Arthrobacter globiformis: one gene and its partner. The protein of the gene in region 1 interacts with the protein of each later gene in a pairwise test. Links are inferred from orthologs where the notes say so. Each region holds a gene or a part of one and is shown in the gene's direction. Other genes may lie near its edges.

Region 1 (15,334 bases):
AAGGAGGTGCAGGTGCCGTTCCGCTTCGAAGGCGTGGAATTCGGCGTCGAATCCCGGCAGGTCGCCGTCGGCGGACAGATAGTGACCGTCCAGGGCATCGCCGGCCGCTACCCGGACCTCATGGTGCCGCTGCACGGCGCCCACCAGGCTGAGAACGCGGCCGTGGCCGTCGCCGCCCTGGAGGCATTCCTTGGCGGCGGCGAGAAGGAGCTGTCCCTGGAGGTCCTGCAGGAGGCCTTCGCCACGGTCTCGTCCCCGGGCCGCCTGGAAGTCCTGCGCACAGCGCCCACCATCATCGTGGATGCCGCTCACAACCCGGATGGCATCCGTGCCTCCGCCGAGGCGATCCAGGAGGCGTTCAGCTTCAGCAAGCTGGTGGTCGTGGTGGGTGTGCTCAAGGAGAAGGACGCCGAAGAGATCCTGCGCCAGCTCAAGGAGTCACTGGGCGGCCTCGCGGAGGAATACTGCTTCACCCAGTCCAATTCCCCGCGGGCGGTGCCTGCAGCGGAACTGGCGGAGCTCGCCGTCGACCTCGGCTTTGGCGAGGAAAACGTGCACATCGCCGAAAAGCTGGACGATGCGCTGGAGTGGGCCGTTGAACGCGCCGAAGCCAACGACGACCTCGCCGGCGGCGTGCTGGTGACCGGGTCCATCACGCTGGTGGCGGACGCCCGCATCTTGCTTGGAAAGGCAGCCGCCTGATGGCCCGGCTTACCAAGGCCCAGCGCGAATGGCGCCCCGGCATGCCCAAGAAGCGGCGGTCCACCAAGGTCATGTTCGCCTCGACGGTCCTGCTGCTGGAGGCCTTCGTGGTCTTCTTTGCCACGCTGGCGGTGTTCGGCCTGCGCCGTGCCGAGATCTCCCCGGCGCTGATCCTTTCCGTGGGCATCGGACTGAGCGTGGTGCTGATCCTCGCCTGCGCCGTGCTGTCCAGGCCATGGGGCGTGGCGCTGGGCTGGATCCTGCAGCTGGTGCTCATCCTCAGCGGCTTCGCGGAACCGCTGATGTTCCTCGTCGGTGCGCTGTTCGCCATCGCCTGGTGGTACGGCATCCGCGCCGGCATCCGGATCGACCGCGAATCCGCCCAGCGGGACCGCGAGCAGGCGGAATGGGAGGCCACGCACCCGGAGGCCGCCGGCAATGACGGCACCGGCCAGACCCCGTAGACTTACCGGGAAACCCACAACCAACCTCATTGGAGCAACTGTGAGCATTGAGCGCACCCTTGTCCTGATCAAGCCGGACGGCGTTACCCGCAACCTGACCGGCGAAATCCTCAAGAGGATCGAAGCCAAGGGTTACGCCCTGGCCGAACTCAAGAAGACCAACGCCAGCCGGGAGCTGCTCGAGCAGCACTACGAGGAGCATGTGGGCAAGCCGTTCTACGAGCCGCTCGTGGAGTTCATGCTCAGCGGCCCCGTGGTGGCGGCCATCTTTGAGGGCCACCGCGTGATCGAGGGCTTCCGGTCCCTGGCCGGCACCACCGACCCGACGACGGCGGCCCCCGGAACTATCCGTGGCGACTTCGGCCGCGACTGGGGCCTGAAGGTCCAGCAGAACCTCGTCCACGGCTCGGACTCGGTGGACTCGGCCGAGCGCGAAATCAAGATCTGGTTCCAGGCCTGAGCTTCCCTGCAGGTTGAGCGCGCTGGCAGGTTGAGCACGAACGAACTTGTGGCCCCTCACTCATTGGAGTGGGGGGCCACAACTGTACGCTCTAGCGCTGCTAAAAGCCCGACGTGCCGGCGAACACCTGGATGAACGCGAAGAAAATAGTCGCAACCACGGCTACGTAGAGCAGCACCGTGATGATCCAGCCGGAGTCGCCCAGGATGCGGGCCAGGCCTGCCGGCGCCGGAATGGCGCCGCGGACGACGTTGCGGACGGTCACCCAGACGAAGAGCGGGATCATCGCTGCCCAGACAACCATGCAGAACGGGCACAGGATGTGAATCACGTACAGTGCCTGGGACCACAGCCAGGCCACGAAGATGAAGCCAAGAGTGACGCCGGCCTGCAGGCCGAGCCAGTACCAGCGGGCGAACCGGGCGCCGGCCAGCAGGCCCATGCCGGTGGTGATGATCACGGCGAAGGCCACGATTCCGATAAACATGTTGGGGAAGCCAAAGACTGAACTCTGCGGGGTCTGCATCACCTGGCCGCAGGAAATCCAGGGGTTTACGTCGCAGACGGTGGCGTGGTTGGGATCCTTGAGGACCTCAAGCTTTTCCAGCACCAGGATGCCCGATGCCAGCCAGCCCACAACGCCGGTGACGACCAGCAGCCAGCCGAACCGGCGGTCGCGGGTCATGGCCGGAACTGCGGTACCGGCCGAAGCCGCGGCGGGCCCGGCACCGTCCTGGGGATCCTGTTCGTAGTCCGTGCCCGTGGAAGGCGAAGTGCGTGGCATTGGATGGCGTCCTTTGTCTGGGGTGCTCCTGCCCAGATTGTATCGCCGCCAGCTTGAGGCAGCCTGTACCTGTAGCCAATGGCGGCATTGACCGGCTTTGTCACACAATTACAGCGTATTTGAACGGTGATATGAGAGAATAAACGTGGCTGGAGCGAGAACCACATTCGAACTCCAGTCCGGTGGCTTGTTCCCAAGACCGCCAATGAGCAGTGGTGCAGGCTTTGGAAAGAAGATCCAGCCTCCCGCCTTCCATTGGACGGCACCTGGTTGTGGATGTCAGAAACAACGGGTTCCAGTAACAACCCCGCCGGCCTGTCAGGCCTGCCGCACCCCACTGCCGGTGCGAGCCTGCTGGTATCCAAATTGACTTCTGTCAATGCCTGCGGGTTTTGACAATATGTGCCCCAATGGGTGCCGAATGTGGCGGCACGTCAGGGGCAGGAGTGTTGCCACATATGGATAATGACCAGGTTATAGCCATCAACGAAGAAGCGGCTGCCACCGGCGAAACCGCCGCTGAGGCCCCCAAGAAAGCCACCCGGACCCGCCGTAAGGCGTCGCCCAAGGCCACAGCAGCGGACGCGGAGACTGCGGCGTCGGAACTGCCCGCTCCGGAAGCACTGACGTCTGAAGGCGCAGCACTTGAAACGGCAGCACCTGAAACGGCAGTGCCGGAGTCGGCTGTCGGGGAGGCCGCAGAAGCCCCGGCCAAGACCCCGGTCCGCCGGACCCGCGCCCGGAAGAAGGTCGCCGAAGAACCGCTGCCCGCTTTTGCAGAGACCGTCGGCGCGGAAGCCGAGGCGCAGGTAACCGAGGCTGCGGCTGTTCCGTCCGCCGAGGAACCGGCAGCCGAGTCCAAGCCGGTCCGCCGCCGCCGCACAACAAAGCCCAAGGTCACCGAGCCGGCCGAAAGCCCCGCGGAGTCCTCCGACGTACCCGCTGCCGCAGCGGCCACTGAGTCTGCAGCAACTGAGTCTGCAGTCACCGGGACGTCAGCATCGCAGGTGCCGGCGGAAGGACAGCCGGAAGAGCGGGCCAAGGCGGCTGAGGCACGCGCTGCTGCCCCCGCGCCTTCAATCGAGGCAGCCCCTGCCGCTCCGGCGGCTGCACTGGAGGCCGCTGTCGAGGAAGACGCCGAAGAAGAGGTCGCCGGGCAGTCGCCCGTGGGCTCGCTTTTCCTGGAACCGTCGTCAGTAACGTCGATTATCTTCCAGGCCCCTGACCTGAACACGGTGGTCCGTCCTGCCGTTTCCGCCGCGAAAGAGGATGCGGCCGCCGAGGACGTCGAGGACGATCTGGAGGACGACGACGGTGGGCGACGACGGCGGCGCAGCCGCGGGCGCCGCGGCCGCAGCCGGACCGACCGTGAGGTCACCGATGGCGATGAAGGCACTGAAGTTTTGGACGAGGCCCCCGAAGACGAGGGTGCGCAGCTCGAAGATGGCGTGACGTCCCGCCGTCGCCGTCGCCGCCGCCGTGGCGACCAGGATCTGGAACTGACCGGCGGCGGAGAAGACGATCCCCCCAACACGGTCACCCGCGTCCGCGCCCCCCGGACTATTAGCGAGGCGCCTGCGAGCGACCGCGTGACCAGCGTCAAGGGATCCACCCGTCTGGAAGCCAAGAAGCAGCGCCGCCGCGAATCGCGGGACACCGGCCGCCGCCGCACCGTGATCACCGAGGCCGAGTTCCTGGCTCGCCGGGAATCCGTGGACCGCCAGATGATCGTGCGGCAGCGCGACGACAGAATCCAGATCGGTGTCCTGGAAGACGGCGTCCTGGCCGAGCATTTCGTCTCCAAGACGCAGCAGGACTCCCTGATCGGCAACGTCTACCTGGGCAAGGTCCAGAACGTTCTGCCGTCCATGGAAGCTGCTTTCGTGGACATCGGGCGCGGCCGCAACGCCGTGCTGTACGCCGGCGAAGTGAACTGGGAAGCCGTCAACCTCGAAGGCAAGCAGCGCCGCATCGAGAACGCGCTGAAGTCCGGCGACTCCGTCCTGGTCCAGGTCACCAAGGATCCGGTGGGCCACAAGGGTGCGCGGCTGACCAGCCAAATCTCCCTGCCCGGCCGTTACCTCGTGTACGTCCCCGGCGGGTCCATGACCGGCATCTCCCGAAAGCTGCCCGACGTCGAACGCAATCGCCTGAAGCGAATCCTCAAGGACCGCCTCCCCGAGGATGCCGGCGTTATTGTGCGCACTGCCGCCGAGGGGGCCTCCGAGGAGGAACTGACCCACGACATCAACCGTCTCCGTGCCCAGTGGGAGGGGATTGACAGCCAGGCGAAGTCCACAAAGGTCCTCGCCCCCGAACTCCTCTACGGCGAACCGGACCTGACCATCAAGGTTGTGCGCGACGTCTTCAATGAGGACTTCTCCAAGCTGATCGTCTCCGGCGACGAAGCGTGGGACACCATCGAGGCTTACGTCACCTACGTTGCCCCGGACCTGGTGGGCCGGCTCGAAAAGTGGACCAAGGACGAGGACATCTTCTCCGCCTGGCGCATCGACGAGCAGATTCATAAGGCGCTCGACCGTAAGGTCTTCCTGCCGTCCGGCGGCTCGCTGGTCATTGACCGGACCGAGGCCATGACGGTGGTTGACGTCAACACAGGCAAGTTCACCGGCAGCGGCGGCAACCTTGAAGAGACCGTCACCAAGAACAACCTTGAAGCAGCCGAGGAAGTTGTCCGCCAGCTGCGCCTGCGCGACATCGGCGGCATCATCGTCATCGACTTCATCGACATGGTGCTGGAGTCTAACCGCGACCTGGTCCTGCGCCGCATGGTGGAATGCCTGGGCCGCGACCGGACCAAGCACCAGGTGGCCGAAGTGACCTCCCTGGGACTGGTGCAGATGACGCGCAAGCGTATGGGCACCGGCCTACTGGAAGTCTTCGGCGAGCAGTGTGAGGCATGTGCGGGCCGGGGCGTCGTCACCCATGACGAGCCGGTAGAGCACCGACGCGCCAACACCGTGGCCGCTGAACACCACGTGCACCGTGCCGAGGTCCAGCCGCCGGCCCGTACAGAGCGGAAGCGCCGCCGGGGCAAGGGCGGACAGCCGTCTGCCGAGACTGCTCCGGCCGCCCCTGCAGCACTGCACCACCCCGAACCGTCGGAGGCGGAGCGCCACGCCAAGGCTGAGGCCACCCGCGCTGCCCTCGCCAACATCGCCGCAGCGGCCCACGCCGCACACCTGCATGAGGAAGAAGCAGCGCACAGTGCCGCAGCGTCGGGTGAGGCCGCCCGGCCCGCCGCACCCGCTGCCGCCGCGCCGGAAAGCCCCGTGGTGCACCGCGCTCCGGAAACGGAAAGCGTCTCCGGACGGCCCGGAGCAGTGCTCACCTTCGGCGGCGAGAAAGTGATTCTTCCGTTTGTCGATCACAGCGAGGAACCGGTCAAGGATGCGCCGTCCCTGACGCTGGACCGCCTGGAGGAAGCCTTCGCGCACCTCGGCGCTCCGGTTGCCCCCGCCGAAGAGGAGGAGGCCAAGGACGAGGCTCCCGCGCCGGTCCGCACAGAAGCCCAGCACCCGGAGGGTCAGCGGGCCGAAAGCCAGTCCGCGGGTAAGTCTGCGGCACGGCAGCCGGTGGAAAGCCCCGCAGCCCCGTCCCGCAGCCGCCGTCCGCGCCGAAACCGCAGTGCCAGCCGCGCCCAGGGTACAGCCAACGAGACATCCGTGGAACACCACGAGTTTGCTCCGGCTGCCGCCGCCGGGCACTCGCACGAGGCCAAGGCACCCGAAGCAGGCAATGCGCAGACGCCCAAGGCGGCTCCGCAGCCGGCCAGCGAACCGATCATTCTGGGGGTCGGGGTACCCGCCTCAGAACTGTAGGACAAGCGGACTCTGAGCTCCCCGGACTCCGGGGTGACTGACTTCCGAGCCCACCAGTAAAAGGTCCGGCACCGCGGCTGCGGTGCCGGACCTTCCTGGTTCCGGGCATTCGTCAGCCGGCAAAGGGCAGAAGGCAGAGAGCAGGGGTCAACGGCGCCCGCGGAAGCCTGTCGTAAACGCCAAATTTGGCGCCGCGCGCCGAACGAACCGCTAGGCTGGAGGACTGACACGGGGTGCCGCGCAAGGGCCGGCTGAGATCCAAACCCGTTGAACCTGTCCGGTTAGCACCGGCGAAGGGATGTCTTCCTTGTCATCTGCATCACTCCTGCCCGCACCCGCGGCCGCCGACAAGTCGCTTCTGGAAACCGTTGGGCCGGCCATTCAGACCTCCCGCGACGTTCCCCGGGTCCTGGCCATCGCAGGCTCGGATCCTTCCGGCGGCGCAGGCATCCAGGCCGATCTGAAAAGCATTGCGGCCCACGGCGGCTACGGAATGGCTGCAATAACGGCCCTCACTGCGCAGAACACCACCGGCGTGTGCGGCGTGCACGTTCCGCCGGCTTCCTTCCTGTCAGCGCAACTGGACGCTGTCAGCGACGACATCCACGTGGACGCCGTGAAGATCGGCATGCTGGGCGATGAACGTGTTATCGCAGCCGTCCGCGGCTGGCTAGAAAAGGTAAGGCCCGGCGTCGTGGTTCTCGATCCGGTGATGGTGGCTACCAGCGGTGACCGCCTCCTCCAGGAGTCTGCAGAGGCAGCCCTCCGGAAACTGCTGTCTCTGGCGCACCTGATCACCCCGAACCTGCCCGAATTGGCCATGCTGCTCGGGGAACCGGAGGCCGCGGACTGGGCCGCCGCCCTTGACCAGGGCAGGCGGCTCGCGGACCGGACCGGTGCCACGGTCCTCGTCAAAGGCGGGCACCTGAAGGGCTCAACCTGCCCGGACGCCCTCGTGAACACGGCCGGGCTGCTGTCGGCGGAGGTGGTGGAGGTTGCGGGCGACCGGATCAGCACGCGGAACAGCCACGGCACCGGATGCTCGCTCTCCTCGGCCATGGCCACGGCACAGGCGCGGCTGGGCGACTGGGAAGCGTCACTGCGGGTGGTCAAGCCCTGGCTGGCCGGAGCCCTCCGCACCTCCGGGCAGCTCGAGGTGGGCGCCGGCAACGGACCGATCAACCACTTCCACCACGTGACCCAGCCCGAGGGCAGGGGCGGGTTCGCGGAACTGCTGCGCGCCGAGACCGTTGCCGACCTGGAAGACATCTATGGCCTGGGCTTCATCCGTGGGCTTGCCGACGGCACCCTCGCGGAGAAGGAATTCGCGTACTACCTGGCACAGGACGCCATATACCTCAACGGCTACTCCCGGGTCCTGGCCAGGGCCAGTGCGCTCGCGCCAACCGAGTCCGAGCAGCTGTTCTGGGCGCGCTCCGCCCAGCAATGCCTGGAAGTTGAATCGGAACTGCACCGCAACTGGCTCAGCACGCGCATCGTGCAGCCGGGGCTGGGCCCGGTCACGAAGGCTTACGTCGATCATCTGCTGGCGGCTTCGGCGGGCGGCAGTTACGCGGTGCTGGTTGCCGCGGTCCTGCCTTGCTTCTGGCTGTACGCCGAGGTGGGGGAGACCCTGCATGCCGAATATGTGGCCGCCGGAGCACAGGCCGGGCACCCGTACGCGGAGTGGCTGCGGACTTACGCCGATGAGGACTTCGCTGCCGCCACCCTGCGGGCCATCGAAATCGCCGACGACGCCGGCCGTGCCGCGTCATCGGGGGAGCGCAAAGCGATGATCACCGCTTTCCGGCAGTCCTGCCGGTACGAGGTGGAATTCTTCGACGCGCCGAGTCGCCACAGCTGAGCGAAAGCGGGCCCCCTACCCGGTAGGATAGTCGCGCACGGCATCGGATGTCCGGAACAGCGGCCTGTGTGGCGCTTATCACGGACAACCCTCCGGTGCCAGCCTCATTTGCGGCCGACGACGGAATTAGCGTATTCTAGATCTTCGGTGCTTACGCCAACACTTGGGTTATGACCCGGGATCGTCCACTCGGACATGTTCCTGGGATAGCTCACGGATTCCCCCGGGGAATCCACGGCGTTGAGGCACAGCGAGAACCAGGCCAATTTCCGGACCCGGCTTCCGCACGCAAATTTAGTAATAAACGTCGAGAGAAGTGAGTTCCCAAGTGGTGTACGCGATTGTCCGCGCAGGCGGCCGCCAAGAGAAGGTTTCCGTTGGAGACTTCGTTACCCTGAACCGCGTCGCCGGTGGAGCTGGCAGCACCATTGAGCTGCCCGCGCTGCTCCTGGTGGACGGTGACAAGGTCACCTCCGCAGCTGCGGACCTGGCCAAGGTAACTGTTACGGCTGAGATCCTCCAGGACCTCCGTGGTCCTAAGATCGTCATCCAGAAGTTCAAGAACAAGACCGGTTACAAGAAGCGCCAGGGTCACCGCCAGGAACTGACCAAGGTCAAGATCACCGGTATCAAGTAACCACCGGTTACTGTTCAGGTTTCCCGCAGTCTCAAGAATTAAAGGCAGGCATTCCAAATGGCACACAAAAAAGGCGCGAGTTCCACTCGCAACGGTCGTGACTCCAACGCCCAGTACCTCGGCGTCAAGCGCTTCGGCGGCCAGGTAGTTTCCGCTGGCGAGATCATCGTCCGCCAGCGCGGCACCCACTTCCACCCCGGTGCGGGCGTTGGCCGTGGCGGCGACGACACACTGTTCGCCCTGCAGGCAGGCGCCGTTGAATTCGGCACGCGCCGCGGCCGTCGGGTCGTCAACATCGTTGCTGCTGCAGCTGCAGAGTAACAACAAGTTCTAAACCGGTGGAGCGGGCCATGATGGCTCGCTCCACTGTTCTTTTAACCGCATTACAATCGATTTGGACGTTCAGAACGGCCTGATCAGCAACAGAGGAGATTCAACGTGGCGAGCTTTGTAGACCGGGTAGTACTGCACGTATCCGGCGGTACCGGCGGCCACGGCTGTGTCTCCGTTCACCGTGAGAAGTTCAAGCCGCTGGGCGGGCCCGACGGCGGCAACGGCGGCAACGGCGGCGACGTCATCCTGCGCGTCGACTCGCAGACCACCACGCTGCTGGACTACCACCACGCACCCCACCGGCATGCCACCAACGGCGGCCCCGGCATGGGTGACTGGCGCGGCGGCAAGAACGGCGAAACTTTGGTCCTGCCTGTCCCCGAGGGGACCGTCGTCAAGACCAAGGACGGAAAGGTGCTTGCTGACCTCGTGGGGGAAGGCACCGAATTTGTGGCAGCGTCCGGCGGGATCGGCGGTCTGGGAAACGCCGCGCTGTCCTCGCAGAAGCGGCGGGCGCCCGGGTTCGCCCTGCTCGGCATCGAGGGTGACGCCAGCGATATTGTCCTGGAGCTGAAGTCGATCGCCGACATTGCCCTGGTAGGTTTCCCCTCCGCCGGCAAGTCCAGCCTGATCGCGGCTATGTCGGCCGCCCGCCCGAAGATCGCCGACTACCCCTTCACCACCCTCATCCCCAACCTTGGCGTGGTCCAGGCCGGCGACGTCCGTTTCACCATTGCCGACGTTCCGGGCCTCATCGAGGGTGCCAGCGAGGGCAAGGGCCTGGGCCACAACTTCCTCCGCCACGTCGAGCGCTGTGCCGCTTTGGTGCACGTTTTGGACTGCGGTACGCTGGAATCTGACCGAGATCCACTCTCCGACCTCGCAATTATCGAAACCGAGCTCGAAAAGTATGCGGTGGATATGAGCTACGCCGGCTCGGACGGCGAAGTTGTCCCGCTCAACCACCGCCCCCGGCTGGTGGCACTTAACAAGGTGGACCTGCCGGACGGCAAGGACATGGCCGAGTTTGTCCGGCCTGAGCTTGAATCCCGGGGCTACCGGGTCTTCGAAGTTTCAGCCACGAGCCATGAGGGCCTGCGCCAGCTTGGCTTCGCCATGGCAGAGATCGTCAAGGCCGCCCGCGACAGTGTGGCAGCCACGCCGCCGAAGGTGCACGCACCGGTGCTGCGGCCCCGCGCCGTCAACGAGTCCGGTTTCCGGATCCGCCGCGAGGAGAAAAACCTGGAGCCTCTGTTCCGCGTTCTGGGCGAGAAGCCCGTGCGCTGGGTCAAGCAGACGGACTTCACCAACGAGGAAGCCATTGGCTACCTTGCCGACCGCCTGGCCAAGCTCGGCGTCGAAACCGAGCTGTTCAAGCAGGGCGCCAAGCCCGGCGACACCGTGGTGATCGGTGAGGACGACGGCGTGGTGTTCGACTGGGAGCCGACCATGATGGCTGGCGCCGAGCTGCTGGCTTCGCCGCGCGGCACGGACGTCCGCTTCGCAGACATCGGCGACCGTCCCACCCGCGGCCAGAAGCGCGAGGAACAGATCGAACGGCGCGACGCGAAGGCAGCGGCACGGGCCGAGCTGGAAGCCGAACGCAAGGCCGGCATCTGGACCGAGTCCGTCAGCGCCCGCCGGGCTGCCCGGCCCCTCAAGGAGAGTGGACTGAACACCGAACATGAGGAGTGAACCCGCACACGTGACTGATACTTCCGCAATTGTCATCGAGGAACCCAAGACCGACGACCGCAGCATGCTCGCCAGGGCGCGCCGCATTGTCGTCAAAGTAGGATCGTCGTCCCTTACCAGCATCAAGGGCGGAATATCGGAGGAGGCGCTGACCGAACTTTCAGACGCGCTGGCCGCCAAGTGCAATGCGGGCACCGAGATCATCCTCGTGTCTTCCGGCGCCATCGCGGCCGGTCTCGCGCCGCTCGGTTTGGCGAAGCGTCCGCGTGACCTCGCCACCCAGCAGGCCGCCGCCAGCGTGGGGCAGGGACTGCTGATGGCCCGGTATACCCATGCGTTCGCCGCCCACGGCGTCACCGTGAGCCAGGTGCTCCTCACCGCCGATGACCTCATGCGCCGCAGCCACCACCAGAATGCATTCCGCGCCCTCAACCGGCTCCTGAACCTCGGCGTCGTGCCCGTCGTCAACGAGAACGACACCGTCGCCACCCACAAGATCCGTTTCGGCGACAACGACCGCCTGTCAGCCCTCGTGGCGCACCTGGTGCGCGCCGATGCACTGGTGCTGCTGTCCGACGTCGACTCCCTGTATGACGGCCCGCCCGCCCTAGGCGCAAAGCGGATACCCCAAGTGGACGGCCCGGAGGACCTCGACGGCGTCTCCATCGGCAAGACCGGCAAGGCCGGCGTGGGCACCGGCGGAATGCAGACCAAAGTGGAGGCGGCCCTGATGGCGGCCGATTCGGGCATCCCGGCCCTCGTCACGTCCACCGCCAACGCCTCCGCCGCGCTGGCCGGCGAGGACGTCGGAACCTGGTTTACCGTCAATGGCGGACGCAAGTCTGTCCGGATGATGTGGCTCGCGCACCTCGCCCATGTGCAGGGACGGCTGATCCTTGACGACGGCGCCGTCCGGGCCGTGCGGGACAACCGCACCTCGCTGCTGCCCGCCGGCATCAAGGCTGTTGAAGGCAACTTCGAAAGCGGAGACGCCGTCGAAATGGTTTCGCTGGACGGCACGGTGATCGCCCGCGGCCTGGTGAACTACTCCGCGGCCGAACTGCCGCAGATGCTCGGACGGTCCACCGTGGAGCTGGGCGAGGCTCTGGGTCGCGGCTTCGACCGTGAAGTTGTTCACGTTGACGACCTGGTTCTGGTCTAGGCGCCGGACTCGCCTAGACTTGAATGATGACTGAGGCACTGATGAACCAAGCAGCTGAGACATCCAACGACGCTACGACGGTCCCCACCCTGCCGGAAGACAGGCAGCCCACACCGGCTGAGATCGAGTCCGCCGTGTACGCGATCGCCGACCGTTCCCGCCAGGCCGCCCGCAGCATGGGCCGCGCCAACCGGGCCTGGAAAGACAAGGCCCTGCGCGCCATCGGGGACGCCCTGCTCGCGAACAGGCAGCAGATCCTGGCCGCGAACACCAAGGACGTGGAAGCGGGCCGCGCCAACGGCACGTCCGCCGCCCTCCTGGACCGACTGACCCTCAATGAAGCCCGCATTGCCGCCCTCGCCGCCGCCCTGGAAAACCTGGCCGGTCTGCCCGACCCCGTGGGCAATGTGGTGCGCGGCCAGACCCTGCCCAACGGCCTGCGCCTGCGCCAGGTCAACGTCCCCATGGGCGTGGTTGCCGCGATTTACGAGGCTCGTCCGAACGTGACTGTGGACATCGCCGGCCTGGCGCTCAAGAGCGGCAACGCCGTGATCCTCCGCGGCGGTTCGGCAGCAGCCTTCACCAACGAAGCCCTCATCCGCGTCCTGCGCGACGCTCTGGAGTCCGTGGGCCTGCCGGCGGATGCCGTGCAGACCGTGGACCAGTTCGGCCGCGAGGGCGCCAACGTGCTGATGCGTGCCCGCGGGCGCGTGGACGTGCTGATCCCGCGCGGCGGCCGTGAACTGATCCAGACCGTCGTCAACAACTCCTCCGTGCCGGTCATCGAGACAGGCGAGGGGAACGTTCACATCTTCATCGACGAGTCAGCCAGTGAAGACATGGCGGTGGAGATCCTCCTCAACTCCAAGACGCAGCGCCCCAGCGTCTGCAACACGGTGGAGACGCTCCTCGTGCACTCGGGCTCCACGGTTCTGCCCGCGGTCGCCGCAGCCCTGAGCAAAGCGGGAGTCCGGCTGCATGCCGATGACCGCGTGCGGGCAGCGCTTCCCGGTTCGGTGGAATCCCTGCCGGCAACGGAAGACGACTGGGCCACGGAGTACATGGACCTGGACTTGGCCGTGGCCATGGTGGACAGCCTGGACGACGCCGTGAAGCACATCCGCACGTGGTCGACCGGACACACGGAAGCCATCCTGACGAATGACCTGCGGAACGCTGAGCGCTTCATCGCGGAAATCGATTCCGCTGCCGTCATAGTCAATGCGTCCACGCGGTTTACCGACGGCGGCGAACTGGGCCTGGGTGCCGAGGTCGGCATTTCCACCCAGAAGCTTCACGCCCGCGGCCCGATGGGCCTGACCGAGCTGACAACCACCAAGTGGATTGTCCAGGGCGAGGGCCAGGTCCGCGACTAACATCGCGGAAACCGCTCCTGACATAGCGGTAACATAGTAAAGAAGTCCGGACCGGCGGGAATCTCTCCGCCGCTGTCATCCTTATATCCCTAGGGGAGAAAATGCTGCTCCAGCAGATTGCCGCGTCAGTTGCCGAACACGAGGAGAGGGCGCCCTTGTGGGCTGAGCCATGGGTCTTCGGCATCTCGATGTTTGCCATCCTTGTGCTGCTGATGTTCGTTACCCTCTCCTACGGCAACCTGGGCAACCGTCACTCTGCGGTCGACGAGCACGCCGACCCGCACCGCCAGCACCCCAACAAGCACGACCACGGCCAGGGCCACTAACATTTCCTCCGCACTGCACCACAAGGATACGCAGCGCCGGCTGCGGCTGGGCGTGATGGGCGGGACCTTCGATCCCATTCATCACGGCCACCTTGTGGCCGCCAGCGAGGTGGCCGCCAAGTTCGGGCTCGATGAAGTCGTGTTCGTCCCCACCGGCCAACCGTGGCAGAAATCCAGCAAGCAGGTCAGCGAACCCGAGCACCGTTATCTGATGACGGTGATCGCGACGGCGTCGAACCCGAGTTTCACCGTAAGCCGGGTGGACGTGGACCGTCCCGGTCCCACGTACACCATCGACACCCTCCGGGATCTGCGGACGCAGCGGCCCGACGCCGACCTGTTCTTCATCACCGGCGCCGACGCCCTGGCACAAATCCTGTCGTGGAAGGACATCGACGAGCTCTGGTCGCTGGCCCACTTCGTGGGAGTTACCCGGCCAGGCCATGAGCTCGACGGCATGGGCCGAAAGGACGTCAGCTTGCTCGAGGTCCCCGCCATGGCGATCTCGTCAACAGACTGCCGCGCCCGCGTTGCTGCGCATAACCCCGTCTGGTACCTGGTGCCGGACGGAGTGGTGCAGTACATCGCGAAATACGGACTCTACGCCGCACCCGCCGGGAACAGCAGCTCCGAAACTACCGAGACAAACGATCCAGCCAGCACTGAATGAGTTTGAGATGAGTCAGGAACAGCAACCGATCCGCAGTCGCCGAGAACTGCGCAAGGCCCGGGATGAAGCCTTGGCCCAGAACCGGAACGCCGCCCCTCCGGGTGCCGGCGAGTCAGCCGCTGCCTCAAAACCGCCTGCTTCAAAGGCTCCCGCCTCAAACCCGGCCGCTTCGAAGCGCCCGGCCTCCGCAGGCCCGGGCACGCCAGCTCCTGCCGGCCCGGAAAAGACGGACTCTTCGCGTCCCGCCGGAGACGGCAGGCAGGAAAATGCCACTGAACGCGTGCGCCGGGTGGCGCCGGGCCGCGTGGACTCCGCGCCAGCCGGCGCAGCCGCCGAACGCTCGTCCCAAATCCGTGCCCGCGACAGGGCCGCCCTGCGGACCATCAAGGAGCTGTCCGAAAAGGAAGAGCAGCTTTCGGGCGGCGGCCCGCCGACGCGCCGCCAGCTGAGGCTGATGCAGCTCAAGGAGCAAGCGGTTACCTCGGCAATGCCCGTTGTGCCGCCGGCCGACGGCGCAGCCCCGACCGGGAAGTCGCCCGCTTCTTCGCCTGACCCTTCCTCCGGTACGGCCGGCAAATCCGCTGCAGCCACCGGGTCCAAGCCGGCAGGCCAGCCCTCCAGCGGTCCGGGTCCGCGGCCCGCGACGCCGTCGGGGGACGAGCTGCCCGAGGGCATGACCGTGGAGCAGGCCCTCGAAGCGCGTACCCTCCTCGCCGAACAGGCCAAGAACCAGATCGCCAAGATGGAACACATCGCGGCGACGGATCCTGAAGCCGTGGATCCGGACATCCTGGCCCAACAGATCGCCCTGGCCGAACGGGCCGCTGTGCTCAACAAGCGGGCCATGGCCAAACAGAAGCTTGCCGAACAGAACACGCCCCAGCAGAGCGGACAAAACGGTCCGTCCACCGCCAGCAACCTCGCCATGGTGACGCCGCTGGAATTTGAACAGGTGCCTGGTGTGGACCGTCCCGTCATGAAGCGACCGGCCACCTCGCATGTTCCCCTGGTGACCAACC
Region 2 (15,290 bases), 520 kb from region 1 along the record:
TCCTTGGAGTTGAGCTCCAGGCCGTCGCTGCTGCTGCTGTCCAGGCCCAGTGAGAGCGATTGGCCGAGCTCACCGGTCAGGCCACCGACGGTCAGCGAAACGCTGTAGTTGGTGTTGGTCGTGGTCGGGCCGAGCCTACCGATGCTGGTGCCAAGCGGCGGACGGTTGTTATAGGTGATCCCAGTCTCGGACCAGGTATCAGTGGCGACCAGTTTGACGTTCTGCGTACCCGTGGACCCGTTCCCGGCACTGCGCAGCTGCAACGTGGCGCTCTGCAGCGTCCTGCCCGCATACGCCGACAGATCGAACTTCAAATACGTGGTATCCACCGGGCTCGCGTCGACACGCAACACCGTACTCGCGCCAAAGTTCGTCCCCGTCGCCCCGCTGGAGACAAAGCTGTCAGCAGTGGCCGTGAGCGTGACCGTCTCCGTACCGCCGCCAGCGGCAGCCGTGGTGAAGGTCCACGTCCTGTCCGAGGCCAGCGCGTTCCCGGCAACATCCTTCACCCCATTGGTGCCGCCCCTGATCGTCGCCGTATACGTCGTGCCCGCCGCCAGGTCCGCATCAGGGTTCAACGTCGCAACCATGCCCGCGCTGTTGTACGTCACAGCAGCCGGCACCGTCGTTGTCCCCGTTGTCAGCGTGAACGTGGCCGGCGTGATCGTCGAGGCATCCATCGCCTCCGAGAACGTCCCCGTCACATTCGCCGTCACCGCCACACCAGTGGCACCAGCAGCCGGAGACGTACCCGTCACCGTCGGAGCCGTCGTGTCACCAGGCGGAGTGCCACCAGGTCCCCTCGTTCCGCTGTCTGTCTGCATACCGCCATGGACCGGCCGGAACTCCCACGTATAGGAGCCATCAGGTTTGAGGCTCATCCTCAGATGGCCCCACGTGTCACTGAATTTCCTCTGCACATAGGCAGGGTTGCTGGTGAAGGTCCGCAAACCGATACCGCCGGTGGACACCTGGAACTGCTGCATCCCGTCCGTGACGCACTGATCCGCGTTGTTCACCGGGCAGGTCCGCTCATAGTTGTGCTGCGAACCAGACATGAGAACCTTGACCCGGTTCGCCCAGAACATGTCGATCCACGGCTTGGCCTGAGTAAAGCGGGTATGGGCCGATGTGTTTGATGTGAAGTATGGGTCGTGGTAAGCAACGGCTAGATGCTTCCCGGCGGCTTTCGCCGCCTTTATATCAGTGTCCATCTCCGCGGTCATGGCCTGTGCCCTTGCGGCGTTGTATAGCCAAGTAGCCGTAGGAGCTACCACGATGTGCCAGTTGCCCTGATCAAACGAGTACCATTCAAGGGCGTCCTGGAACCGGCCAAGAGTTGTGTTCGTTGCACTTTTCGTCGTAGACAAACATTCACCGTTCATGAACCTGTCCAGGTCATCATTCACACCGGGATCCACGTCATGGTTCGGCCCAGTCGTCCAGAACGTCATGGCTTTCGCCCCACCCCACAGGGTGTTCCACGCCCCGAGGGCCGAACAGGTGCCCTTTTCGTACTGGAAGTCGCCGAGGCCGATGAAGTTGTGCAGTGACCCGTCGTTCAGGCTGGTGATGATGCTGGCAGCGTTCTTGCCGGATGCGGACGAGGTGGACGTGTTCCCTGCCGGGTTCATGTCACCCACAGCAGCGAACTCGAACGGGTCTGTGGGCGGTACCGCCGTTGGGGTGACTGCGTTGAGCGTGGGCGTGGTGGGTACGGCAACCGCTCTAGGGTCACCACTGACCCCCGTGCCGAATAAAACAACGGCGCCAACAGTTACCGCCGTGAGAAGTGATGCGACAAAGGTTCGGGATTCAGTAATCATCGGGCACTCCCTGAGCGGGCCCCTGACGAATGACAGGACTCGCCTTGCAGGTAGAAGTATTAGATGCGGCGGCGGCCTCTGGGCCCGAAAACCACCGAGGGCCGGTGCTGCGGCGGCTGCGGCATTCCTAATGCCGCGGCGCCTGCCAGGAGGACGCGCTGTGCGGTCTTCATGATGGGGTGCCTCGTGGGGCCCTGTAGCTGTCACCTTTTGGTGAGCTGTTCTACATGCTACGTCCCGGTTTGAAGGGATACTCAGATGTGTCTTGCCTATGCACACAGCGGAGCATTCTTGCGGCGAGAGTCAGCTCTTATCGAACGTATCCGCAGGACCGGTGCGGCCACCTCTGTTGTGGTCCTATGCCTGCTAAACCCAAGGCTATAAAGGAGGCGTACCTATCCCAATACGCACTTATACGTATGCTCTGGACGAGCAGCCATGGCCGCCGTGACCGGGCGGCCGGCGCCGCTAGTTCAGGTTCATGCCGAACTGCCGGGTGAGGAGAGCCCTCTTGTAATGGGCTTCGGCGGAATCCACCTGGGCGGCCGGCGCGCTCGGCGAGAAGACCTGCAGGATGCTGAACTGGAAGTGCTGCCGGTGCCGGGCGTCGGCGGCAGCCAGCTCCCGGAGGGCAACGTTGCCGGCGTGGCCGTTCCTGGCGTACTCGCTCCAGCGGCCCAGGAAGCGTTCGGCGCCGTCGGCTTTCCCCACGTACAGTTTGCCGGTCGTGGTGTCGGCGATGAGGTAGATGCCCTGAACAGAGCTGAGTGCCGTCCGCCATTGCCCGCAGCGGTCGTCCGTGATGACGGCCTGGAGCTCGTCGTAGCTGACAAGGAGCGAGTCGAATCCGGGGAAGGCCACGCTGGACGGGTCGGCGATCTCGACGACAGTCATGCCAACCGCCTGATCTCCTGTCTTGGCCCAGTTCACCGGGTCATTTGTCCACTCAATAACCAGGCGGTCCTCCAGGGCAGCGAACACCGGCGAGGGCTGCAGGTCGAAGTAGCGGCGAAGGTCGGTGCGCTCTGCAAGGACTTCGCCATGGTTCTCGTGCGCGGTAAGGAACCGGGCACGCCGTCCGGTGGTGGCGAGGAAGTTCAGCCAGATCCTAGGAGGAGTCGCTGGCCGCTTGCTGTTGCGGATGCCCTGTTCCCGCACGTACGGCAGGAGGCTGGGCCCCATTGCATCCGCCCGCGTTTTCAGCCATCCGGTTTGAGCGTATGCCGGATGACCTGCACCTCCTCCGGTGCCAGCCCAGCCGCCAGGAAGAAATTTCCGAGGCTCAGTCCGCCCGAGATGTCGTTGTTCATGTCTTGCCTTCGCTCAATCCTGCCGGTCGGCAGCCCATAACTTCACGTCTGGGTATACGCCAGGACGAAAGAAGGCCGCCCCTCTTTCCAGCACTGCACTGGGTCCAGCACAACACTCCGAAGGGCAACCTCGTCAGCCATCCTATGTTCGGAGCCGGCAGGAGCCGAATCGGCGATTACGATAACGAGCAACACAGATTCCTGCTGAACCGGGTACCGGGCGCTACCAGAATCATGGGCGACAGGTTCCTTCCCTGGGAGGTCAAGCGGCGGCAGCTAGTGCCAGCCGAAGGTCCGCCAGCGCCATAAGCGCAGGCAGTTACGGCACGTCATCTCCGAGAGGCAGGGGCAGTTTGATCGGTTCATCGGCTTTCGTGATCAGGGCATCAGGGCACGTCGTGTCCTTCGGCGTGGAGCCCTTCCCTCCCCCAGACCCAACAGCTGCGTTGCAGGCGGCCACGGTGGGTGGGAAACAGGGAACTCCGCTGACGGTTCCACTGATTTACACCGGGGTCGCTTCGGGGCCCGTCCGCCTGGCTGTCGAGGTCCTCGGCGGAAGACCGAAGGTCACCGGGGCTGATTGGGAGGACATTCATGAGGTGTCCCTGGCGCTCCCTGAAGGCAAGACGTACTTCAACGAGCCCACAGGCTGGGACAGGAAGGACGTCGGGACCATTGAAAGGCGACGAGAAGGGCAGTTACCGCGCGCGGCGTCACGCCACCGGACGGGACACCCTTTGATGCTGTCGTGGAGTCACCAGTTGAGCGTCACCTGGTCCAGTTCTGGAGGGAGCCGCCGTCACCGATGTCTGTCCTGTCATCGCAATCAGAGGGAGGCAAGAGTGTGCCTCGCTTCATTGAGATGTGGCAGGGGCCGCCGGGCGCCACGGCCGGCAGCGAACCTCAACTGCTGTAGCCGGGAAGCGTAAAGAAGGACTTCGGATCGTCGGCTCCGAGCAGGTCGTGATGGAACACGATGGCATCCACCGGCCGGGTGTCCACGAACAGGACCGCGACCTCGCGGGAATGGACGACAGTGTACCGGACGGGCCCGTCCAGTCAGGAGTGGATGCGGTGTACTCCTCGACAAACAATCCGTCACCGAGCAGGCCCCGCTCCGAAAGCAGGTCGTAGACAACATTCCAGGCGAGACCCATCAACTCGTGGATGGCCGCCTCAACAGTTGGAGCCGTCATGCGACCATGCCACGTGCGCTGCTACGACGGATGGCTCGCCTGCTCACGCAGAAACACACTGGCGGGCTTGGGGCTGATTCCCCGCTGACGTAGAGGCTCATCGTCCCACGTGGCCTCGTAGAGATCCTGGTGCAGCCCGGCGCCGAAGACGGAGGCCAGTGCGTCGTTGCGGCGCTTGAGCAGACGCACGGCAAGACGGGCCACAAGGCGAGGCATCCGCTGGGTTTTCATCGGCCGGCCGGTCAGCTTTTTTGCAACGACGACGGCTTCGTTCTTTGACAGGGCCTCCGGGCCTCCGAACTCAACAAGGGCGGGCGGAGCAGGCTCGAGTGCTACAGCGCAAAGCAGGGCAGCGACATCTTCCGTAGCGACCCAACGCCTCTTGGTGTCTCCTTTGCCGATGATGGCTGCCTTTCCTGCGGCCATGTCGAAGCGTCCTAACGGCGCGAGATGGACTTCTTGGAAAGCGTCCGCCCGGACGATGACCGTTTGCATTGAGGAGCTGTGAAGCCGTTTCTCGATGGCGAGCTTGGCTTGTTCCAGCGGTGTACCGATGGCGTACTCCACCCCGGTGAAGGACAGGTAGACGAAGCGGCGCACGCCAACGGCCTCGGCGGCAGCGACTAGAGATCCCATACCCTCTTCATCTACATCTTTGATGGTGGACTGGCTGGTCCCTGCGAGCCGTCGCCCCATCGCCGTGGCCGTCGCGATCACAGTGTCAACGCCTTCGCATGCTGCCCGGAGGCTTGAAGGTACTGTGAGATCGCCTCGCACGACCTCCGCGCCCACCTCCTGCAAGAGCTCCTCGCGCTTGCTTTCCCTGAGAAGGCAACGGACCCGCTGCCCCTCCGAGCGCAACCGCCTGACAACACGGCTGCCGAGATCACCGGTGGCACCTACGACGAGAATCATGACGCACCACTTTCAAGCGACGAGCAGAATGGATGGAGCTTAGGGCCCAGTCCCTCGGGCGTCAACGGTCTCCCGCGCTGCAAACTGAGTCAGTCGTCAGCTACTCGTGTCCTCTTCCCCGTCGTTCGTCAGCTCGCCGGCCGCCACGCGCTCGGCGGTGCGCCGGTAGGCCTCGGCGATATAGTCCTCGAGGTCGTTGGCCCCGATGCGCCAGATGGCCCGGCCGCCGACCTGGATGGCGCGAAGCTCACCGGTCCTGATCAGTGACGGGATGAGGCTTTGCTTCACGTTCAGCTCTTTAGCCGCCTGGTCGATGGTCAGGAATCGGTTCTTCTTGGATTCATCGGGCACCTGACGATCCTATGTGCACGGGCGCTCTCATCGGGCTCGGTCTGCACCCGCCATGCTGCCGAACACGACAGCAGATCCCAGCACAGCGGCACCCGCGGCTACCACAAGCAGAAGTACTCCCCGAGGCTTCATAGTGGGAGCCTAATCCTTCGATTAGCCGCAGTCTTCCTCTAGGGCTCTTTCGACCGCGTTAGGTGATTCTTTGAGGAACCAAAACAGGCGGCTTGAAGAGAACGCATGCAGGGGATCCGAAGACTCAGAATCCCCTGCATTCGTGGAGCTAAGGGGATTCGAACCCCTGACCTCTTCGATGCGAACGAAGCGCTCTACCAACTGAGCTATAACCCCGTGGCGCCGTTTCCCGGAGGAACTCCAACGCCGGTTTCCCTAGGCTACAAATTTTCTTGCCGGTTTGCCAACCAGGCCTCAAATGTCGCGTGTCCGTAACGCTGTTCGGGCGCCAGGTTCTTTCCCTCACGCAGAAATCTGCCTGTCAATCCGGGCAGCGGCAGTTCGGTCACGAGGCCCCGGGCGCCGGTTATCCGTTTCCACGCGCCGGCCAGCGATCCCATGCTCAGCACCTCCGGCCCTCCGACCGTCTGCAGCGCGTGGGATCCACCGGACGGCGGCCCCAGCGCGGCTTCCAGCAGCGCCGACGCCACGTCGGCCGGGGAGATCGTCTGGAACCGGGCACCTTTGATCACCGGCACCAGGCCGACGCGGGAACCCGCGTCGAAAACCCCTGCCACCAGGCTGTGGAACTGCGTGGCCCGCACCGTGAGGGTTTCGAGCGGCGACCTAGCATACACGCGCTCCTTGTCCGCCTTTGACCGGTAATACGCGAGGGTGCTCTGGTCGCAGTTGACGATGGAAAGCTGTACGGCCCGGGCCACGCCCGCCGCCGCGGCTTCACCCAACAGCAGGGCGCCGCCGGCCGCATAACGCCTGAGTGCTTTGCCGGTCCGCGCTTCGAGGCAATCGACGACGACGTCGGCACCCGCCAGCGCTTCCGGCAACCCTTCTCCGGTGGTGACGTCCGCACGGAAGTAGGCGGCGCCGTCGTAATACTCCCGGGCGCCCGGGAGCGGCGGGTTCCGGCTCAAAACGGCGACGGCGTGCCCCAGCTCAAATGCCTGGCGCACCACTTCACTTCCAGCCTGGCCGGTGCCGCCGGCAACGCAGATGCGGACCATTACTGTGGCGCCTGGTGCTCCGCCGACGCCCGGCTACGCGCGCCGGCGCTGCAGGACGTCGTCAAGGTTGCTCAGCGCGCTCTGGGCCTTGGTCAGCGGCTTGGTGGGTGCGGCATTCGGGGAGGCTACAGGCGGTGCGGCGGCCGGACCCTGCTTGAGTGAAGGTTTGCCCACGGACTTCGGAGCCTCGGGCAGCGCCAGCGGCTCGGGTGCCTGACGTTCAGCTTTGGCCGCTTCAACGTATGTCGGCTTGGGAACTTCCACCGGCTCCCAGCTGGATTCAGGCGAGGCCGCCGGGCCCTGCACCGGGGCTGCGGCGCTTTCATCGCCGGCCGCAAGAGCAACTGCCAGTGCAGCCTCGCGAAGTTCGACTGCGGTGAGGGGCTTGGGCTTCGGCGCTTCCGCCTCGGCATCGAAGAGTGCACTCTCCCGGAGCTGCACAGGCTCCGGAGCTGGTGCCGCCTCCACGTGGCCCTCGGCGGCGGACTCCCGGCTGGCGGGCGGGCCCATGGCCGCTCTGAACGCGGCGCTGACTTTCCTGCGGCGGTCACGCACGGCGAGGCGCCGCAAAACCACGACGGCGGCAACACCGGTCAGTAACGCCGTGGCCGGAACCCAGGGGTTGCCGAGCCCAAAGAGGCGCAGGACCCCGGTCACAATCGCAGTTAGGAAGGACAGCAGCCCAACGAACGCGATTGCCGTCCGTCCGTACCGGATCCGAAAAGCACCGGCCCCCTTGGCGGCAGGCCTGCTGCCGGACGGAGCCGGGGTAAGGCCTGTTGCTGGTTCGCTGCTCTTCCTGGTGTCCATGCGTTTCTCCTGCTGGGCGGTCATATACACAACCGTCCCGGCTTGCGGGTTTGCAGTTTCGGCGTCGACGCTCTCCAGCGTCAGGTCACCGGCAGCCTGGAACTGATGCCGGCCGTTGCGGAGCACGTAAGGGGCAACCCAAACGATCCAGAGCGCAACAGCAGCCACAAGGATGACTGAGCTGCTAAGGGGGAAGTCCACAGACAAAACCGTATGAGGAATGTTGGGGCTCTTGTGGCATTCGTCTCGGTGTGTCGCGGCCGAGCTTCAAATCAATGGACTTATGTGTGGAACCCGGGTCTGACCAGCGGCTCTGTCGGTCTGCGGGTCAGACGGGCCTGACCCGCAGCCAGCGGCTGAGGAGTCCTTCGGGAATTTCCTCTGACGTCAGCGCGAAGGAGCGGTGGTCGGCCCATTCCCCGTTGATGTGCAGGAAACGCGGGCGGTAGCCCTCGTCCCTGAAACCGAGCTTTTCCACGACTCGCAGGCTTGGGCCGTTTTCGGGACGGATGTTGATTTCCATCCGGTGGAGGCCAAGCGTCCGGAAACAATGGTCGGTTGCCATCGCCACCGCCGTCGGAGCGATCCCATGTCCGGCCCGAGCCTGGTCCACCCAGTAGCCGAGAGTCGCCATCAGGGCGGATCCCCACACAATGGAGGAGACAGTCAGCTGCCCCACGATGACCGGGTCACGGAATCCGGGTGTCCACTCAGCGATCACAAACGGCAGCGCCGTGGCCTGGGCTGCCTGGGTATTCAGGGACCTGACCATCTGCCGGTAATCGGGCAGAGCCCCGCCCGGGATCGGATTGGAGGCCTCCCAAGGTGCCAGCCATTCGCTGTTTCGCGAGCGGACCTCGGTCCATTCCTTCCGGTCCCGGTACCTGATGGGCCGCAGGACAATATCCCCGCACTCCAGCGTGACCGGCCAGATGTGGCTGACCCTCATGAATGGTTACTCGGACAAACGGGCGGCAATTTGCGGAAGCCACTCACGCAGACCAGGTCCGAGGTCGTCGCTGTCGATGGCGAGCTCCACGCAGGCCTTGAGGTAGCTGAGCTTGTCCCCGGTGTCGTAACGGCGGCCGCGGAAGACCACGCCGTACACACCGCCGCCTTCACCGTCCCTGCTGGCCAGTTCCTGCAGGGCGTCCGTCAGCTGGATTTCGCCGCCGCGGCCGGGTTCGGTCTTTTCCAGCACATCGAAGACATCGGGGTGGAGCACGTAGCGGCCGATGACGGCCAGGTTGGAGGGCGCGTCTTCGACGTCCGGCTTCTCCACCAGCTTGTTGATCTTGACGAAGGCTTCGCCATCAATTTCGGAGATGTCCGCGCAGCCATAGGCACTGATCTGGGACGGTTCCACCTCGATGAGGGCCACGACCGAACCCCCGGTCTTCGCCTGCACGTCGATCATGATGCTGAGGAGCTCGTCGCGGGCATCGATGAGGTCGTCACCGAGGAGAACGGCAAACGGCTCATGGCCCACGTGCTGGCGTGCACGCAGCACCGCGTGGCCAAGGCCCTTGGGGTCACCCTGGCGGACGTAGTGGATGTCACCCAGGTTGCTCGCGGCCTGGATCGACTCCAGCTTGGCGGTGTCGCCCTTGGCCTCAAGCGTCGCTTCCAGGGTCGGAACGCGGTCGAAGTGGTCCTCGAGCGCGCGCTTGTTACGGCCGGTGATCATCAGGACGTCGCTCAGGCCAACCTTGACGGCCTCCTCGACGACGTACTGGATGGCCGGCTTGTCGACCACCGGCAGCATCTCCTTGGGCATGGCCTTGGTGGCTGGCAGGAACCTGGTGCCGAGCCCAGCAGCGGGGATCACGGCCTTGCGGACTGAACAATTAGTGGAAGTCACTGTTCTAATCTATCCGAGGGAACATTCATACGGTAAATGCTTCCGGCAGCGGCCGGCCGCCTGCCGCTGCGACAAAGGAAGAGACCCATGCCAACAGGGACCATGCCTTCGAAGGACGTCATCCGCTCCCGGCACCGGCAAATCCGGGCCATGATGACGCCGGCGGACCTCTCAAACGCCGGCGAGGGCATCGCCTCCCATGGCCTGCCCTGGGCCGAGGCTATCGCTGCCGGCAACCCGGCCACGTTCACCGCCTACCTCGGCGTCGATTTCGAACCGCCAACCCTTCCCCTGCTGCACGCCCTGCATGAGGCAGGCCACAGTATCCTGCTCCCGGTCTGCGAGCCGGACCGCGAGCTCAGCTGGGTCTTCTGGACTCCGGACAGCGAATTCGTCCGCAGCCGGTATGCGCCCATCCAGGAACCGGCCGGTGAGCGCCACGGCCTGGACACGGTGCGGGCTGCGGCCGGGATGTTCATGCCGGCGACCGCCGTGGACCGCAGCGGAAACAGGATCGGACAGGGCGGCGGCTACTACGACAAGTTCCTGGCTGCAGCCAACGCCGGCGGCCTGCACCTTCCGAAGGCCGCCATCATTTACGACTCCGAGCTCCTGCCCGCACAGACCATTCCGGCTGAAGACTTCGACCGCCCTGTCGAGGCAGTGCTCATGCCCTCCGGGCTGGTAGCCTTCGCGTGACCTCTCCCGGCCGGGATGATAGAATTGGCACTCAGGCCCTGCGACTGCTAATGGAGTCATTTCCGCCTCGGTGATCCGTCAAGGAGAATCCGGGAAATGAAGCCAGGCAGCACGGGACCTGTCGTTTGTCCAAGAGGAGGATCTACAGTGCCCACGTATGCCTATGCCTGCAAAGATTGCAGCCATGCCTTCGACATCGTGCAGTCTTTCACCGACAGCACTCTGACGTCCTGCCCCGAATGCCAGGGCACGCTTCGTAAGAAGTTCAACAGCGTCGGCGTGGTCTTCAAGGGCTCCGGCTTTTATCGGACTGATTCGCGCGATTCCAAGGGAAGCACCGTCTCGCCCTCCCCCGCCGCGTCAGCACCGGCTGCCCCCGCCTCCTCCTCGTCGTCTTCATCATCGGCTGCCCCGGCAGCCGCAGCCGCGAGCTAGGCGAGTCCCTGCGGCACCTGCCGCCTTCAAACTTTGAGAGTCCGGCCGGGTTTACCCGGCCGGGCTCTTTTGCTTCGCCGCTTGTTCCAGGGCCCAAGGGTCCGTTCCCGCTTTCAGGGCAGTCCTTTGATGCGTTTCGGGCCGGCTTTTCCACATACGGCTCCCGGTGCCTGTCATCGGCCAGCAGGGGCCCGTAGCGTGGCGGCATGCCAGCTACCGGTATTTTCCCTGCAAGGGCATCCCGCCCGGCCGTCCGTCCCGGGCGCCGCAACGCTTTGCCCGGTTCTGCCGCCCGTCCGCGCCCGCGCGGACGGCGCTTCTCGGGATGGCTGAACCGTAACCGCCGTCTTGCCGTGGCACTGCTCCTCTCCGCGGCCGCGGGGATCGCCGTTCACCAGCTGACTCCTGCCCCTGCCCAGACCGTGAGCGTTCTGGCCGCTGCCCGTGACCTTCCGGCCGGAGCGAACCTGAACGGCAATGATGTCAGGACCGTCAGCGTTCCGCCGGCCATGGTGCCGGACGGGACTTTCGCTGACAACTCCGGAGTGGACAGCAAGCAGCTGGCAGCGCCGCTCCGCAAGGGCCAGCTCCTCACCGATGCGCAACTGGTGGGTCCAGGCCTGCTGACGGGAGCGCCGCCCGGGTCCGCTGCGGTGCCGCTGCGAATGGCAGACCCATCATCCATCCAGCTGGTATCCCCCGGACAACTCGTGAACGTGGTCCTGACAAGCGGCAACGGCTATGAGCAGGCATCAGCCTCGAAGGTACTCGCCAAGTCAGTGCCGGTCCTGTGGACCTCCGGCCAGGAAGGCCAAAGCGGCCAGTGGCTTGCTGCCGGGGATTCGGACGGGCTGCTGGTAGTGGCCGCCACCCCTGCCCAGGCCAGTGCCCTGGCGGGCGCGTCAACCCAGGGAAAGCTGTTTTTCGTTCTGGTGGGAGCCGGTGCCCGGTGAGCCCGCCCGTGCGAGTCCTCTGCCCCGGGCGAACCCTCTGGTCTGCGCGAATCCGCCGGTCCGTGCAAATCCGCTGGTCCGCGCAAATCCGCAGCGTGTTTGTCCGGTTGCTCAGCCCCAGTGCGGGGGCTTCTGCTCCTTCAGCCACGCGTCGTGGTCGTTGCCGGATTCCGCGTCGCCCCAGGCGCGCGGATCGTCCTCGGCAGCCCTCTTGGGAACGGCGACTGTCCGCGGCTGCGCGCCGGCTTTGGTGCGGCGCACCTTTGCGGGCTTCTCCCCGGCCGCGGCCTGCTCATCTTTGCGCTCGGTCCCGTCTTTGCGCTCGGCCCCGCCGTCAGTCACACCGGGCCCTCCTTCCGTTCCGTGGCCGCCCCGTCCAGGCTAGTCTCAGAACCGAAGCCTACTCCGGCGCCCGCGGCCTCGGAATTGGAAGTGTCGTGGTCCGTTTGGTCAACGTCCGCCTGATCGGTGCCGGTCTGACCAGCGTCCGTCCGATCAGCGTCTGTCTGATCCGCCTCCGGCTGGTCAACGTCCCTCTGATCAGCATCCCGCTCGTCAGCATCGTCACGGCTCAGCTCGTCGCCGAAACGGTCATCGAGGTTCTCGTAGGCGGTCTCCTGCCCCGGCTCAGGCTCGAGGTCGCCCACCGCGAGGGTACTGACGTCGTCATCCAGGAAGAATCCCGGTGCGCCAACCGAGCGAACCGAAGGCGAAGGCTTCTCAAGCCCGAGGTAGCCGCCGATCCTGTCGGCGCACGCCGAGGGGTCGGTGAAGACCTCGATGGTCCACAGCGGCATGTACCGCCAGCCGAGCCGCTCCAGCAACTGGGGGCGCAGCCGGCTGCGTTCCCGGACTGTCATCTGCCGGTACTGCTCGGTGCCGTCCGATTCGATGGCTACCGGCCGAGGAATATCGGCGTCGTCCTGGCCCATGGTGCTGAGCGGATCCGCCGCGGCCACCACATCGATGGCGCCGTCGTACTGGTGCCACACGCGGGCACCGCGGGCCCGCAGCCGGTCGCCGAGATCGGCAACCAGCGGATCGGCCCCGAGGGCCTGTTCACTGGCCGCTGCCCGGGATGCAGGAGTCCCCAGGTCGGTGTTTCCGGAGATCTCACGGTCCAGAAGTTCGAAAAGGTCGACGGCGCCGTGGGCCAGTCGAGTCCGGTCAAGGTCCTCCGGCTTGAAGCACGTCAGGACGTGCAGCGACTGCCGTGCCCGGGTCATGGCCAGGGCGAACTTGGCCCGGCCGCCCTCGGCGGACAGCGGACCGAAGCTGTGCAGGGCCCGGCCGTGCGGCGTCCGCCCGTAGCCCGGCGAAAAGATCACACGGTCGCGGACCAGCCCCTGGGCGCGTTCCAGGTCCACAACCCGGAAGGATTCTTCACCTGCCGTGAAGAATCCGGACAGCGAGGGATGGTTGGGCAGCTGCAGCCGGATGGACTCGCCGATGCGTGCCGCGTGCCGAAGGCTGGCGGTCACCACAGCCAGCGAGGTCCGGGGCTGCAGCCGGGCGTGTTCGAACACGAGTTCAACCACCCGCTTGACTTCGGCCACCACCGATTCGACACCCTCATGGTCCGCGCTGGGCAGGCCGGTGCCGTCGGGCAGATACTCCACCGTCAGCGCACGGTCCAGCCCGGTTGCCGATTGTCCCTCCGGCAGGCGGCGGAGGCCGCCGTCGTAGAAGTTCTTGCTCAGCTGCAGCACCAGGTCCTCGTCCACCGCGCGGTAGACAGAGCGCAGCGGCGCCGTCGGCAGCACCGCCGAAAGTGCGGTGAACGCGCTTTCGACACTGTGGTGCGACTGTTCGCCGGCGGCGAGCCGCTCCACCGCGACCGTAAAGGTGCGGGGGCTGGCTATCCTGTCGTCGCCGAAGACGATCACCTGCCGGGCGCGGGCGACGGCCGGAAGCACCGCCTGCAGCGACGTCGCCTCGGCGTCCAGGATCACCACGGCGTCAAACTTTTGCTCGGCCGGGAGGAGTCCGGTCATGAGGTAAGGGCTGACCGACCAGACGGGCACCAGCATGGGAACCAGCCCGGGCGCCTGCGCCGTCAGCGCAGCCAGCGTGACGCGCCCGTCCTTGAGCAGGCTCCGGAGCAGGTCCGCCTGGCGGGGATGCTCCTCGATGCCCGCGCGCCAGCGCTCGGCCAGCTTCCATCGCAGCCGTCCGGCGCCGCTGACGATGTGCGCGTTGTCCGCGAGCCGGTACTCCGCCTCAAGCTGGCGCAGCGCGTCGCCGTCGGACATGGCAAGGTAGTCGTCTCCGCTGATCATCGCTTCGAGCGCAGACTGCCACCAGGCCAGGTCAAGTTCGGCAGCGACCGACCCGGCCCCGACCTCGCGTTCCGAGAGGTCCGCCAGCAGCTCCCCCAGCCCGTGCTCGCGCATGTTCTCGATGAGCAGCGTGCGCTCGGGCAGGGTCTGCAGCGTCTGTGTGTCCGCGACCAGCCGTTCCAGTCGCTCCATGAGCTCCGGGTAGGGAATGTTTTCGAGCGAACCGCCGGCGGCCGTATGCCGCAGAGCGTCGCCCAGCATCTTCATCTCGCGGGTCAGTCCGCGGTGCATGACGCTGATCTCCGCCAGGCCGGACGGCACCGCCGGATGCCGCTGCGTGGTGGCGTACCCGGCCCACTGGACACGCTGTTCCTGGACCAACACCAGAGAACTGTGCAGATCCGCAATGTGCACGCCCGGGCGGACGTACTCCTTGGCCACCCGTCGCAGGCGGGACCGCTGCATCGAGGCCATGTCGATGCCCCGCTCCCTGCGCCAGGACGAGGACGCCGTCGCCGAAATCAGGTCGGTCACAGGCCGGTCGAAAATATCGGGGGTGAACTTGTCCAGGCTTTCGCGGACGGCCACCAGGAGCTTGAGCTGGGAGCCCCATTCGGCGAAGGTGGTGCCCAGACGGATTTCGGCGTGGCTGGCCACGTCCTTCATACGTTCCTGCAGCAGCGGCAGCTTCTTCGCCACCGCACGCGCCAGCTCCTGCGCTTCCTCGGTTTCCTTGCGGGTCACCAGCCGTGCACCGTGCCAGGGGCTGGTGGTCGATGCCCTGCTGAACGCACCGAGTTCGGCGGCGCGCTTGAGCCGGCCGGCCAGCTCCTCGCGGTCCCGGATGCTGTCCAGGACGCTGCGCTTGAGGCGGACGGTGGTGGCCGGGGCGGGCTGGATGGACGTCAACTCGGCGAGAGACTGCATGGCCTGATACGGCGAGCAGCCCCACCGCTGCCGCACGTTGTGCAGCGACGCGACGTGGTCAAGAAGCGCATGGCGGTGCTCGGTGAGCGTCTTGTGCAGGCTGCCGAGCCGCGGCTCTTGGGCCTTCTCATTGCGCACGATGGAGCGCACCAGCTGGCCTTTGAGCTGCTGCGGTGTTGCGTTTCCGGACAGCTGGAAAAGGATGGAGTCCAGGCCCAGGTTTTCGAGGCGTCCGGCCACCTGGTTGAGGCTGGCTCGCCGGTCGCCCACCACCAGGACGGTCTTGCCTTCGTCCACGAGCGCACCGATGGTGTTGATGGCCGTCTGCGTCTGGCCGGTGCCGGGCGGGCTGCTGACCACCAGCGAGTCCCCTGCACGGACGGCGTCAATCACATACTGCTGGTCGGCGTCGGCGTCGAGGAGCAGGAGCTCTTCCGCCGGGTCCCGCTCGTCCACGCTGGGGAAGCGCCCGGGCTGGAGCGCGGGCACGTCGACGATCTCACCCGACGCTGCCTTGGCCAGCGAGGCCACGAGT

Evidence for each region.
Region 2: the proteins of ndk (region 1) and QFZ33_RS18565 interact in binary tests that used the Escherichia coli proteins (3 or more experiments, as listed by UniProt). The link is inferred for Arthrobacter globiformis from one-to-one orthologs.

What each region holds. Positions count from the first base shown.
Region 1 is NZ_JAUSXI010000001.1:3,467,430-3,482,763, reverse strand. Bases 1-2,916 are described here. They hold ndk (nucleoside-diphosphate kinase), read left to right. Parts: upstream 1-1,206; coding sequence 1,207-1,626; downstream 1,627-2,916. Other genes in these bases: QFZ33_RS16110 (Rne/Rng family ribonuclease), read left to right, coding at 2,869-2,916; QFZ33_RS16115 (vitamin K epoxide reductase family protein), read right to left, coding at 1,727-2,410; QFZ33_RS16125 (DUF4233 domain-containing protein), read left to right, coding at 702-1,166; QFZ33_RS16130 (bifunctional folylpolyglutamate synthase/dihydrofolate synthase), read left to right, coding at 1-702. Outside these bases: more of QFZ33_RS16110, read left to right, coding at 2,917-6,252; thiD (bifunctional hydroxymethylpyrimidine kinase/phosphomethylpyrimidine kinase), read left to right, coding at 6,551-8,116; rplU (50S ribosomal protein L21), read left to right, coding at 8,445-8,753; rpmA (50S ribosomal protein L27), read left to right, coding at 8,811-9,074; GTPase ObgE, read left to right, coding at 9,192-10,781; proB (glutamate 5-kinase), read left to right, coding at 10,846-11,943; QFZ33_RS16080 (glutamate-5-semialdehyde dehydrogenase), read left to right, coding at 11,970-13,319; QFZ33_RS16075 (hypothetical protein), read left to right, coding at 13,421-13,645; nadD (nicotinate-nucleotide adenylyltransferase), read left to right, coding at 13,659-14,315; QFZ33_RS16065 (hypothetical protein), read left to right, coding at 14,323-15,334. UniProt on the Escherichia coli protein: Major role in the synthesis of nucleoside triphosphates other than ATP. The ATP gamma phosphate is transferred to the NDP beta phosphate via a ping-pong mechanism, using a phosphorylated active-site intermediate.
Region 2 is NZ_JAUSXI010000001.1:3,988,766-4,004,055, forward strand. What follows is about bases 8,484-11,355. They hold QFZ33_RS18565 (5-formyltetrahydrofolate cyclo-ligase), read left to right. Parts: upstream 8,484-9,549; coding sequence 9,550-10,161; downstream 10,162-11,355. Other genes in these bases: QFZ33_RS18555 (GNAT family N-acetyltransferase), read right to left, coding at 8,484-8,550; galU (UTP--glucose-1-phosphate uridylyltransferase GalU), read right to left, coding at 8,557-9,462; QFZ33_RS18570 (FmdB family zinc ribbon protein), read left to right, coding at 10,309-10,596; cpaB (Flp pilus assembly protein CpaB), read left to right, coding at 10,803-11,355. Also shown: QFZ33_RS18520 (CBM96 family carbohydrate-binding protein), read right to left, coding at 1-1,826; QFZ33_RS18525 (GIY-YIG nuclease family protein), read right to left, coding at 2,295-3,008; QFZ33_RS18530 (SDR family oxidoreductase), read right to left, coding at 4,354-5,247; QFZ33_RS18535 (helix-turn-helix domain-containing protein), read right to left, coding at 5,344-5,598; QFZ33_RS18545 (SDR family oxidoreductase), read right to left, coding at 5,991-6,791; QFZ33_RS18550 (hypothetical protein), read right to left, coding at 6,825-7,802; more of QFZ33_RS18555, read right to left, coding at 7,930-8,483; more of cpaB, read left to right, coding at 11,356-11,549; QFZ33_RS18580 (hypothetical protein), read right to left, coding at 11,661-11,891; QFZ33_RS18585 (AAA family ATPase), read right to left, coding at 11,888-15,290. UniProt on the Escherichia coli protein: Involved in the removal of 5-formyltetrahydrofolate.